Regions from separate parts of the Pectobacterium parvum genome, predicted to be linked through region 2. Evidence: predicted binding sites of a transcription regulator. Region 2 holds the regulator's gene; the other holds the start of a gene.

Region 1 (5,379 bases), 1.3 Mb from region 2:
TGCGTTTGTCCAAAGAGCTGGGCTATCTGGGGTCGCTGGCTATCTGTAACGTTGCTGGCTCCTCGCTGGTGCGTGAATCCGATCTGGCGCTGATGACCAAAGCGGGCGTAGAGATTGGCGTGGCCTCAACTAAAGCCTTCACCACCCAGCTTACCGTTCTGCTGATGCTGGTGGCGCGTGTTGGCCGTCTGCGCGGTATGGATGCAAAAATTGAGCATGAAATCGTTCATGGTTTGCAGGCATTGCCAGCGCGTATTGAGCAGATGCTGTCTCAGGACAAACTCATCGAAGCTCTGGCGGAAGGTTTCTCTGACAAGCACCATGCGCTGTTCCTCGGCCGTGGCGATCAGTACCCGATCGCGATGGAAGGGGCGCTGAAGCTGAAAGAGATCTCTTACATCCATGCGGAAGCCTATGCGGCAGGCGAGCTGAAACACGGCCCGTTGGCTTTGATTGATGCAGATATGCCGGTTGTTGTCGTGGCACCGAACAACGAGCTGTTGGAGAAATTGAAATCCAACATCGAAGAAGTTCGTGCGCGCGGCGGTGAGCTGTATGTCTTCGCTGACGAAGATGCGGGTTTCACCAGCAGCGAAAATATGAAGATTATTCCACTGCCGCATATCGAAGAAGTGATTGCGCCAATCTTCTATACGGTGCCGTTGCAGCTACTGTCTTATCACGTCGCGCTGATTAAAGGCACCGATGTCGATCAGCCACGTAACCTGGCGAAATCTGTTACGGTAGAGTAACTTATTGAAAATGAAGGTAAATAACTATCATATTATCTACCTTCATTCAATTTTCATCGTAAGCCCCATTTTTCATTCTCGTTCTTTTTTAGGTTTTCCCGCTCTCCTCATCAAAATTTATTGGGTATATTGGTTTACACCATATTGAATATTGATACGTTCTTTATATGAATAACAAACAACAATATCTGGATATCGCCGAAGGGAAGGGTGATAAAGCGCCTTCAACGATGGTGGCTTTTTCCTCACGGGAGATGAGCTATCCACTGTTGGAGAGCTTGTTAGAGGCGCAATCATTTTTCACTGATGGCGAAATAAGCTATACCGAGCAGGAACAGGGTGGATTCTTTTATACCTGTCGGAATCATGAGCGCGAGCTGGCGTTTTATCTTGAGATTTCAGGGCGCGACCCCGAGAACCAAATCGTGCCAGCGTATTCAACCGACCCGATTTCGCCCGAGTTGTTGGCGCAGGCGAATGCGGCCACGCAAGAAGTGATGGTTGAATGTATTTTTGGGCCAAATCCGCTGGAAGACTACGTTCACCAGTTGCGCTTATTAAACGCCGTTGTACCGGATTTCCTCTTGGGCATCGATATTTCTGCTGGCAGTAATGTGTTTACCCGTGAATGGCTGCGTTTTCAGTTGGAAGATGATGTCCTGCCAGAAATTGAATCGCTGTATACCATTCATGCCGTGTACGACACCGAGAACGATCCGCCAACGACATTCTGGTTTCACTCGCATGGTCTGGCGCGATGCGGCCTGACCGAGGCTGAATTAGTCATTCCCGAGACGCTCAGTTCGTATTATGGCATCCCGGATTTATTCAGAAGTTTTGTCAATAATGCCATTCAAAATCAGCAAATTACCTTTAACGAGCCGATTCTGTGTGGGCAAACGGACAGCGGCTATGAATATCTGGTGGCGTTGCCGTTTGAAGAAGGGCTACGGCATGTGAATCAATCCACGCCGATTGACCAACTGCGGCCTCTGGAAGACATGCGCTACGATCTGGAAGGGACGCCGGAAGGCGTGTTTCTGGGCGATCGCGCCGATCGAGATGACGTGCATCAGGAGCCTTCCTGTATGCTGTTTCGTACCAACGAAGAAAACCCTGTACTGCAAACGTTCTTTAAAGGATTTGATGAGCAGAATGCCATCATGTTCTGGCGCACGAATGCGGAAACGGCAGAAATGTCACGTAAGGCACAGCTGCGCTGGCACTATTTCGTTAATATGTTTAAAAACTACCATGTGAGTGACGAACCCGCTAAGCCGGGTTTTTTAGCGAAACTACTCAAAAAAGCACTTGAGCCTGTCGAAAGTGAATGGCGCTTTATGGTGAAGTTTGGCATTCCTCATGGTGAAGAGGGGGAAGAGCGTGAACACATGTGGTTTGTGCCCGAAAAAATCGACGATGCGGTCGTCACCGGGACATTAATCAATCATCCGTTCTACGTTGAGGATATGCAGGAAGGCGGTGTTTACTCTATTGATATATCGTGGGTAACCGACTGGGCGATTTATTATCAGGGCGATAGCTATAAGCCTGATACAATTTACAAATTGCTGAGCCATAGCCAGACCCACTGACCTCTTTCCTTCCCCAGTCAGAACGCCTGTTCTGGCTGGTCAGGTCTGAATTTCCCTGCCTTCTGTGTCCTTGTCATAAAACTGTCATATTACGTACATTTTACTGTCACCAAATTGTCCTATTTTTCCTCCTGCGAACTACACTCTGATTTGATAACTCTGATAGATAACGACGTTACGTCGACATGTTTGAGTATCCCACAGGAGGGATTATGAAACCGATGCGTACCACTCTTGCCAGTGTTGTTGCGGCAACCCTTTCTCTGACGGCATTTTCTGCTTTAGCTGCTGCTAACCTCACCGGTGCCGGTGCGACATTCCCAGCGCCTGTCTATGCTAAATGGGCTGACTCCTATCAAAAAGAAACCGGTAATAAAGTTAACTATCAAGGCATCGGTTCTTCTGGCGGTGTAAAACAGATTATCGCTAAAACGGTCGATTTCGGTGCTTCTGACGCGCCTCTGGCTGACGACAAATTAGCACAGGATGGTTTATTCCAGTTCCCAACCGTTATCGGTGGCGTAGTGCTGGCAGTGAACGTTCCTGGTATCAAATCTGGCGATTTAACGCTGGATGGTAAAACGCTGGGTGATATCTACCTGGGCAACATCAAAAAATGGAACGACCCAGCAATCACTAAACTGAACCCGAATGCCAAGCTGCCGGATCAGGATATCGCTGTGGTTCGTCGTGCTGACGGTTCTGGTACCTCTTTCGTGTTCACCAGCTACCTGGCAAAAGTGAACCCAGAGTGGAAAGAGAAGATTGGCGCAGGTTCTACCGTGAACTGGCCAACCGGTCTGGGCGGTAAAGGTAACGATGGTATCGCGGCGTTCGTACAGCGTCTGCCTGGTTCTATCGGTTACGTAGAATACGCGTATGCCAAGCAGAACAACCTGGCTTACACCAAACTGATTTCTGCTGATGGCAAAGCGGTTAGCCCAACTGGCGCAAGCTTCAGCAACGCAGCTAAAGAGATCGACTGGAGCAAGTCTTTCGCTCAGGATCTGACTAACCAGAAAGGCGCTGATGCATGGCCGATCACTTCAACCACGTTCATCCTGGTTCACACCAAACAGGAAAAACCTGAGCAGGGCACTGAAGTGTTGAAATTCTTCGACTGGGCGTTCAAAAAAGGCGGTGAGCAAGCTGAAGCACTGGATTACGCCACACTGCCAAAAGAAGTGGTTGAGCAAATCCGTGCTGCCTGGAAAACTCAGGTAAAAGACAGCAGCGGTAAAGCACTGTACTAATTATTGTATCGACACGTCGTGTTGATACCCAGAGCGTGATGAGGTTGTCAGGTTCTGGAAATGCGTAGTGGAATAACAAGTCGTATCGGGGCGGAGAGGTGATAGCAACCTCTCTGCCTTCAATAGCTTATCAAATGTAGTTAAAACGAGAAGAGAGACGTATGGCGGAGTACAAGCCAACTATCAAAGCCCCGGGAAAGTATGGCGATATCCTCTTCAGCGCGCTGGTAAAACTGGCGGCGCTGGTCACGCTACTGCTATTGGGTGGCATCATTGTTTCCCTGATTGTGGCGTCCTGGCCTAGCATCGAGAAGTTCGGTTTTGCCTTCTTGTGGACGAAAGAGTGGGATGCGCCCGCAGAGCAGTTTGGTGCACTGGTTCCGATTTACGGCACCATCGTTACCTCACTGATTGCACTGATTATTGCGATTCCGATTAGCTTCGGGATTGCGCTATTTCTGACAGAACTGGCACCAGCTTGGTTGAAGCGTCCGCTTGGCGTGGCGATTGAATTGCTGGCGGCCATACCGAGTATTGTTTACGGCATGTGGGGGCTGTTCATTTTCGCTCCGCTGTTTGCCAAATATTTCCAACAGCCGGTAGGCAATGTCCTGTCCGGCATTCCTATTGTTGGCTCGCTGTTCTCCGGCCCGGCATTCGGGATCGGTATTCTGGCGGCTGGCGTCATTCTGGCCATCATGATTATCCCGTACATTGCGGCGGTGATGCGTGATGTGTTTGAGCAAACGCCGGTGATGATGAAAGAGTCCGCTTACGGCATTGGCTGTACGACGTGGGAAGTAATCTGGCGCATTGTGCTGCCTTACACCAAAAACGGTGTGATCGGCGGGGTGATGTTGGGATTAGGGCGCGCGTTGGGGGAAACCATGGCGGTGACCTTTATCATCGGTAACACCTACCAGCTCGACAGCGCGTCACTGTATATGCCAGGCAACAGTATTACTTCTGCGCTGGCGAACGAATTCGCCGAAGCGGAATCCGGCCTGCACACGGCGGCGCTGATGGAGCTGGGGCTGATTCTGTTTGTGATTACCTTTATTGTTCTGGCATGTTCAAAGCTGATGGTTATGCGTCTGGCTAAAAATGAGGGGGCGCGCTAATGGCTACATTAGGCATAGAGCAAGACGCTGCTCTGGAGCGTTCGCGGCGTAAAATGCAGGCCTGGCGTCGCCAGAAAAACCGCATTGCGCTGTTCTTATCCATGTCCACGATGGTGTTCGGCCTGTTCTGGCTGGTCTGGATTCTGTTTTCGACCGTGACCCGAGGCGTGGATGGCATGTCTCTGGCGTTGTTTACCGAAATGACGCCGCCGCCTAATACGGCGGGTGGCGGGTTGGCGAATGCCATCGTCGGGAGCGGATTACTGATTCTGTGGGCAACGCTGCTGGGTACACCGCTGGGGATTATGGCGGGTATTTATCTGGCGGAATACGGTCGTAAATCCTGGATCGCCGAAGTGATTCGTTTCATCAACGATATTCTTCTGTCAGCACCGTCGATTGTGGTGGGTCTGTTTGTCTACACGCTAGTGGTGGCAAAAATGCAGCACTTCTCCGGCTGGGCGGGCGTGATTGCGCTGGCGCTGTTGCAGGTGCCGATTGTGATTCGTACCACCGAGAACATGCTTAAACTGGTGCCGGATAGCCTGCGTGAAGCGGCTTATGCGCTGGGTACGCCGAAATGGAAAATGATTTCTGCAATTACGCTGAAGGCATCGGTATCGGGCATCATCACCGGGGTACTGTTAGCCATCGCGCG
Region 2 (5,379 bases):
GATATCCGACGCCTTTAACCTCGAACTCAACCTCAGCAAGGCACTCTGCGGTATTACGCGTCATCAGGTCATTCTGGCTGGCGGAAAGCAGGCCAAGCCGTGGCGTTTCGTGATACAGCGCCAGACAGATCGCATCCAGCAGCGTGGTTTTTCCCGCGCCGGTCGGGCCGGTAATGGCAAATAAGCCGTTGCTGGAAAACGGCTCCTGTGTGAAATCGATCTTCCATTCGCCTTTCAGCGCATTAAGGTTCTTTAAGCGCAGACTGAGAATCTTCATTTGGCCGTCTCGCTATTTTCCAGTTCATCAATAACCTGATTAAACAGCGTGCGAACACGCTGCTGGCGGCTGTCTTCCATGTCTGTCTCCGTTGCCAGACGACGTTCAAAAACGTCATGTACGCTCAGTTCGTTCAGCGTTTCCTTGTCCTGTCGGGTAATCGCCTGCAGGCGCTGTTCACGCGTGCGGCGCAGCAGCAACACCTCCACGGGCAGGTTCTCGGTCATCGCCTGAATGCGTTTTTGCATGTCGCTCAGATAATCCTGCGTGTTGATTTCAATATCCAACCACACGGGTTTATCGCCCTGATAGTTCTGGAAGGTGGCCAGCTGTTTTTCAATATCGCTCAGGCTGCCTTTAATCAGCTGCATCGGCTGAGTCATGGGAATCGGCAGGATGTCTATCTGCGGAGGTGTTTGCGGTGACGTGTCAGGTGCAAAGCTCACCAGACAAACGGATTTTTCACTGTTTAGTTCATCAAAACTCAACGGGATGGGCGAACCGCTGTAGCGAATGTGCTCGCTTTGGGTCACGCGCTGTGGGCGGTGAATATGGCCGAGCGCGATATAATCCGCAGGAGGAAAAGCCTGAGCAGGGAAGGCATCGAGCGTACCAATATAGATATCGCGCACGGATTCCGAGGCGGTTGCGCCAATCGTCGTCAGGTGCCCGGTTGCGATAATCGGCAGCGGCAGGCCAAGCTCGTCGCGCTTTTGGCAAGCCAGTTGGTAACACTGCTGGTAGTGCGCGGTAATCGCTTCCTGTAGCGCCAGCTGTTTTTCATCCCCGGATTGCCCGGCTTTGCTGGTCAATACATCACGCGGACGTAAAAAAGGAATTGCACAGAGCAGGGCACCGGGCTGCCGCTGACGGTTTTCCAGCAGAAGCACCTGTTGGGCCGGATCGTCGCTGGCGCAGGCAATCACCCGTGTGTTCAGGCAGGCAAGCAGCTCGCGGGATTCGTTTAGCATCGCGACAGAATCGTGGTTACCACCGAGAACGATGAGCTGGCAGCCTGTGCGCTGTAGCGCGACCACGAAGCTATAATACATTTCCCGCGCATAGCTGGGGGGCGAGCCGTTATCAAAAATATCGCCAGCAACGATAATGGCATCGACCTGATGTTGTTCCACCTGAACGATAAGCCAGTTTAGAAAAGCCTGATGCTCAGCAGCGCGACTTTTGGTATAAAAATATTGCCCTAAATGCCAATCGGCGGTGTGGATAATGCGCATCGTGTTCTCTCGATATTCATGCCGCGTGGCGGTGGATGACGTTGTCATTATTTATTATGTGAAAGGGTGTGTCGTCGCCATGGTGCTTTGTCATCGTAATGCCATGATTATATATAGCAGGGATGGCGGCTGTCGCGGTGGAATCAGGAGTTTGGAAAGCGGCTCGAAAAATCGGATGTACGCGCTGTAACAATCGTGCAGAGCGGTCCGTGCGTTTTTCATAAATCTGTCATAAAACTGACGCATAATGCCTCCGCCTGCTAACAGCGACGATGATTAACGACAGGATTAACAATGGCAAAACGCATATTAGTCGTGGAAGATGAAGCACCAATTCGTGAAATGGTCTGCTTTGTACTGGAACAAAATGGTTATCAACCCGTTGAAGCTGAAGACTATGACAGCGCGGTAACGCAACTGTCGGAGCCATTCCCGGAACTGGTGTTATTGGACTGGATGCTGCCAGGTGGGTCGGGCCTGCAATTCATCAAGCATATGAAGCGCGAAGCACTGACGCGTGATATTCCGGTGATGATGTTAACCGCGCGTGGCGAAGAAGAAGACCGCGTGCGCGGGCTTGAAGTGGGAGCGGATGATTACATTACCAAACCGTTTTCACCCAAAGAGTTGGTGGCGCGTATCAAAGCCGTGATGCGTCGGATTTCACCGATGGCAGTGGAAGAAGTGATTGAAATGCGTGGCCTGAGCCTCGATCCTTCCTCACATCGCGTGACGACCGAAGAGCACGCGTTGGACATGGGACCGACGGAATTTAAACTGCTGCATTTCTTTATGACGCATCCTGAACGTGTTTATAGCCGGGAGCAGTTGCTGAATCACGTTTGGGGCACTAACGTTTATGTTGAGGATCGTACTGTCGACGTCCATATTCGTCGCCTGCGTAAAGCGCTGGAAACCAGCGGACATGACAAAATGGTGCAAACCGTTCGGGGAACGGGCTACCGTTTTTCAACGCGTTACTGAGGTGATCGTAACCGGAGACACATTAACGTGCTAGAACGTTTATCCTGGAAAAGGCTGGCATTGGAGCTAGCTTTTTTTTGTTTGCCCGCTTTACTGCTGGGGCTGATTTTTGGCTATCTGCCCTGGTTTCTGCTGGTCGCCGTATTAGGCTTACTGTGCTGGAATTTTTATAACCAGCTAAAACTCTCTTATTGGTTGTGGGTTGACCGCAGCATGACGCCACCACCTGGTCGCTGGAGCTGGGAGCCGCTGTTTTACGGGCTCTATCAGATGCAGTTGCGTAATCGACGTCGACGTCGTGAACTGGCGCTTCTGATTAAGCGCTTTCGCAGCGGTGCCGAATCCTTACCCGATGCCGTGGTGATCACCACCGAAGAAGGCACGATCTTCTGGTGTAACCATCTGGCGCAGCACCTGTTAAATTTCCGCTGGCCGGAAGATAACGGTCAGAATATCCTTAACTTATTGCGCTATCCCGAATTCACGAATTACATGAAAGGACAGGATTTTAGCCGTCCTCTCACGCTGCAGTTGAATAATTCCCACCATGTTGAATTCCGCGTGATGCCCTATTCCGAAGGCCAGCTACTGATGGTGGTGCGTGATATTACGCAAATGCACCAGCTTGAAGGCGCCAGACGTAACTTTTTTGCCAACGTGAGCCATGAACTGCGTACGCCGCTGACGGTGTTGCAGGGTTATCTGGAAATGATGCAAGAAGAAACGCTGGATGCGGCGCTACGCGGGAAAGCGCTGAATACCATGCAGGAGCAAACTCGACGCATGGACGGGTTGGTCAAACAACTGCTCACCCTGTCCCGTATTGAGGCGGCGACGGCAATCGATCTGAATGAAAAAGTCGATATTCCATTGATGCTGCGCGTATTGCAGCGCGAAGCGCAGACGCTGAGTCAGGGGCGTCATGAGATCGTCTTTCGTGTGAACGAAAGCCTCCGCGTGTTTGGTAATGAAGAACAGCTTCGCAGTGCGGTATCCAATCTGGTGTATAACGCGGTCAACCATACGCCAGCGGGAACGCGTATCGAAGTTTGCTGGCAGAAGATCCCGCAGGGCGCGCAATTTCAGGTCAGCGATAACGGGCCGGGCATTGCGGCCGAGCACTTGCCGCGCCTGACGGAACGCTTTTATCGTGTGGATAAGGCGCGCTCACGACAAACGGGCGGCAGCGGACTGGGGCTGGCGATTGTTAAGCATGCGCTCAGCCATCACGATTCCCGTCTGGAAATCATGAGTGAGGATGGTCTGGGCTCACGTTTCGTCTTTACGTTGCCGAATCGGTTGATTGTCCCTGCCTCTCTGGCTGAAAATACGGTGAAACCTTCAGCCTGACGGAAAACGCTATCTATGACATCCGCCACTCGTATTGCAGGCGCTTTTTTACTGCTGCTCAGCGCGTTGTGCTCCGCACAACCTCGTCAGATGCTGGCGGGCAACCTCTCCAGCGCGGGGTCCGATACGCTGGCTAACCTGATGGCCTTCTGGGCGGCGGATTTCAGCCAGCATTACCCGAACGTGAATTTACAGATTCAGGCCGCTGGGTCGTCCTCTGCGCCGACGTCTCTGGCATCGGGTGCCGCGCAGCTTGGGCCGATGAGCAGGGCGATGAAGGCCAGCGAAATTGAGGCGTTCGTCCAGCACTATGGCTACCCGCCGCTGGCGGTACCGGTGGCGATGGATGCGCTGGTTGTGCTGGTCAATCAGGATAACCCGCTGCCTGGATTGAACTTGTCGCAGCTGGACGCCATCTTTTCGATTACGCAGCGCTGCGGTAACCACCAGCCGATAAAACAGTGGGGCGATCTCGGCCTGCACGGCAGTTGGGAAAAACGCACGCTACTGCGCTATTGGCGAAACTCGGCGTCGGGACCCTATGGGTTCTTTAAGCAAAAGGCGCTGTGCCGTGGCGATTTCCTTCCCCAGGTTAATGAGTTGCCCGGTTCAGCCTCTGTTGTACAAGCGGTTGCGGCGTCAACCGATGCTATCGGCTATGCCAGCGTGGGCTTTCGTACCAGCGGCGTAAGAATGCTGCCGTTAGCCGCACAAGGCACCGACTACATCTACCCCTCGACTGAAAATATCCGCAGCGGTTTGTATCCCTACACCCGTTATCTCTATATCTATGTGAACAAAGCACCCAGCCAACCGTTGGAAGCGCTGACGGCGGCATTTCTAGAACGTGTGCTGTCTGAAACGGGGCAGTCGTTGGTGAATCAGGATGGTTATTTGCCACTGCCGGAAGCAACGCGTCGTCAGGCGCGTCAGCTGATTGGCCTGCCGGAATAATTTCTCTTTCCACTACGAATTTGCGATGTTTTCACGTTAGATGAATTTTCTTCATGTGACGTGAAAATTCTTCTATTGCCCTGTGATTCGCCCCGTGACAGGATAGTTTTAAATTTAGACGTCCAGATGGCTAAATAAGATTAAATGTAACTATCCCTTTGGGCAAATATTTCACATTGAAACTATCTGTCAGCATGCTTCTTTCCTGAAGATCGGTGCTGGCAACATGTCAGGAGCGACATATGGCGAATACCTTATCCCCTTTCCGTGCTGATACCGTCGGCAGTTTCTTGCGTCCAGCAGCGATCAAGGAAGCACGTCTTCAACATCAGGCGGGCGAGATTGATGATGCTGCGCTGCGTAGCATTGAAGATCGTGAGATTCTGCGGGTGGTAGAAAAGCAGCGTGAAGCGGGCCTGCAGGTTGTGACGGATGGTGAATTGCGTCGTGCCTGGTGGCACTTCGATTTCTTTGCCGACTTGAACGGCGTGGAGCGCTACGAAGCCGATCACGGTATTCAATTCAACGGTATTCAGACCAAATCCCATGCGATTCGCGTCGTGGATAAAGTGAGTTTCA

Evidence for each region. The regulator PhoB, encoded in region 2, activates phosphate uptake and scavenging genes when phosphate is short. The targets are predictions, from matches to a motif close to CTGTCATAAAACTGNCNNAT.
Region 1: a site for PhoB is predicted at 2,418-2,437, ahead of pstS (phosphate ABC transporter substrate-binding protein PstS). Genes of this name have one in related genera too.

What each region holds. Positions count from the first base shown of each region.
Region 1 is NZ_CP087392.1:141,775-147,153, reverse strand. Features, by position in the region: gene glmS (glutamine--fructose-6-phosphate transaminase (isomerizing)) at 1-752, shown strand, start outside; gene LOZ86_RS00620 (DUF4026 domain-containing protein) at 920-2,347, shown strand; gene pstS (phosphate ABC transporter substrate-binding protein PstS) at 2,560-3,600, shown strand; gene pstC (phosphate ABC transporter permease PstC) at 3,762-4,721, shown strand; gene pstA (phosphate ABC transporter permease PstA) at 4,721-5,379, shown strand, end outside.
Region 2 is NZ_CP087392.1:3,514,452-3,519,830, reverse strand. Features, by position in the region: gene LOZ86_RS15800 (SbcC/MukB-like Walker B domain-containing protein) at 1-277, opposite strand, end outside; gene sbcD (exonuclease subunit SbcD) at 274-1,512, opposite strand; gene phoB (phosphate response regulator transcription factor PhoB) at 1,807-2,496, shown strand; gene phoR (phosphate regulon sensor histidine kinase PhoR) at 2,524-3,846, shown strand; gene LOZ86_RS15780 (PstS family phosphate ABC transporter substrate-binding protein) at 3,862-4,800, shown strand; gene LOZ86_RS15775 (cobalamin-independent methionine synthase II family protein) at 5,043-5,379, shown strand, end outside.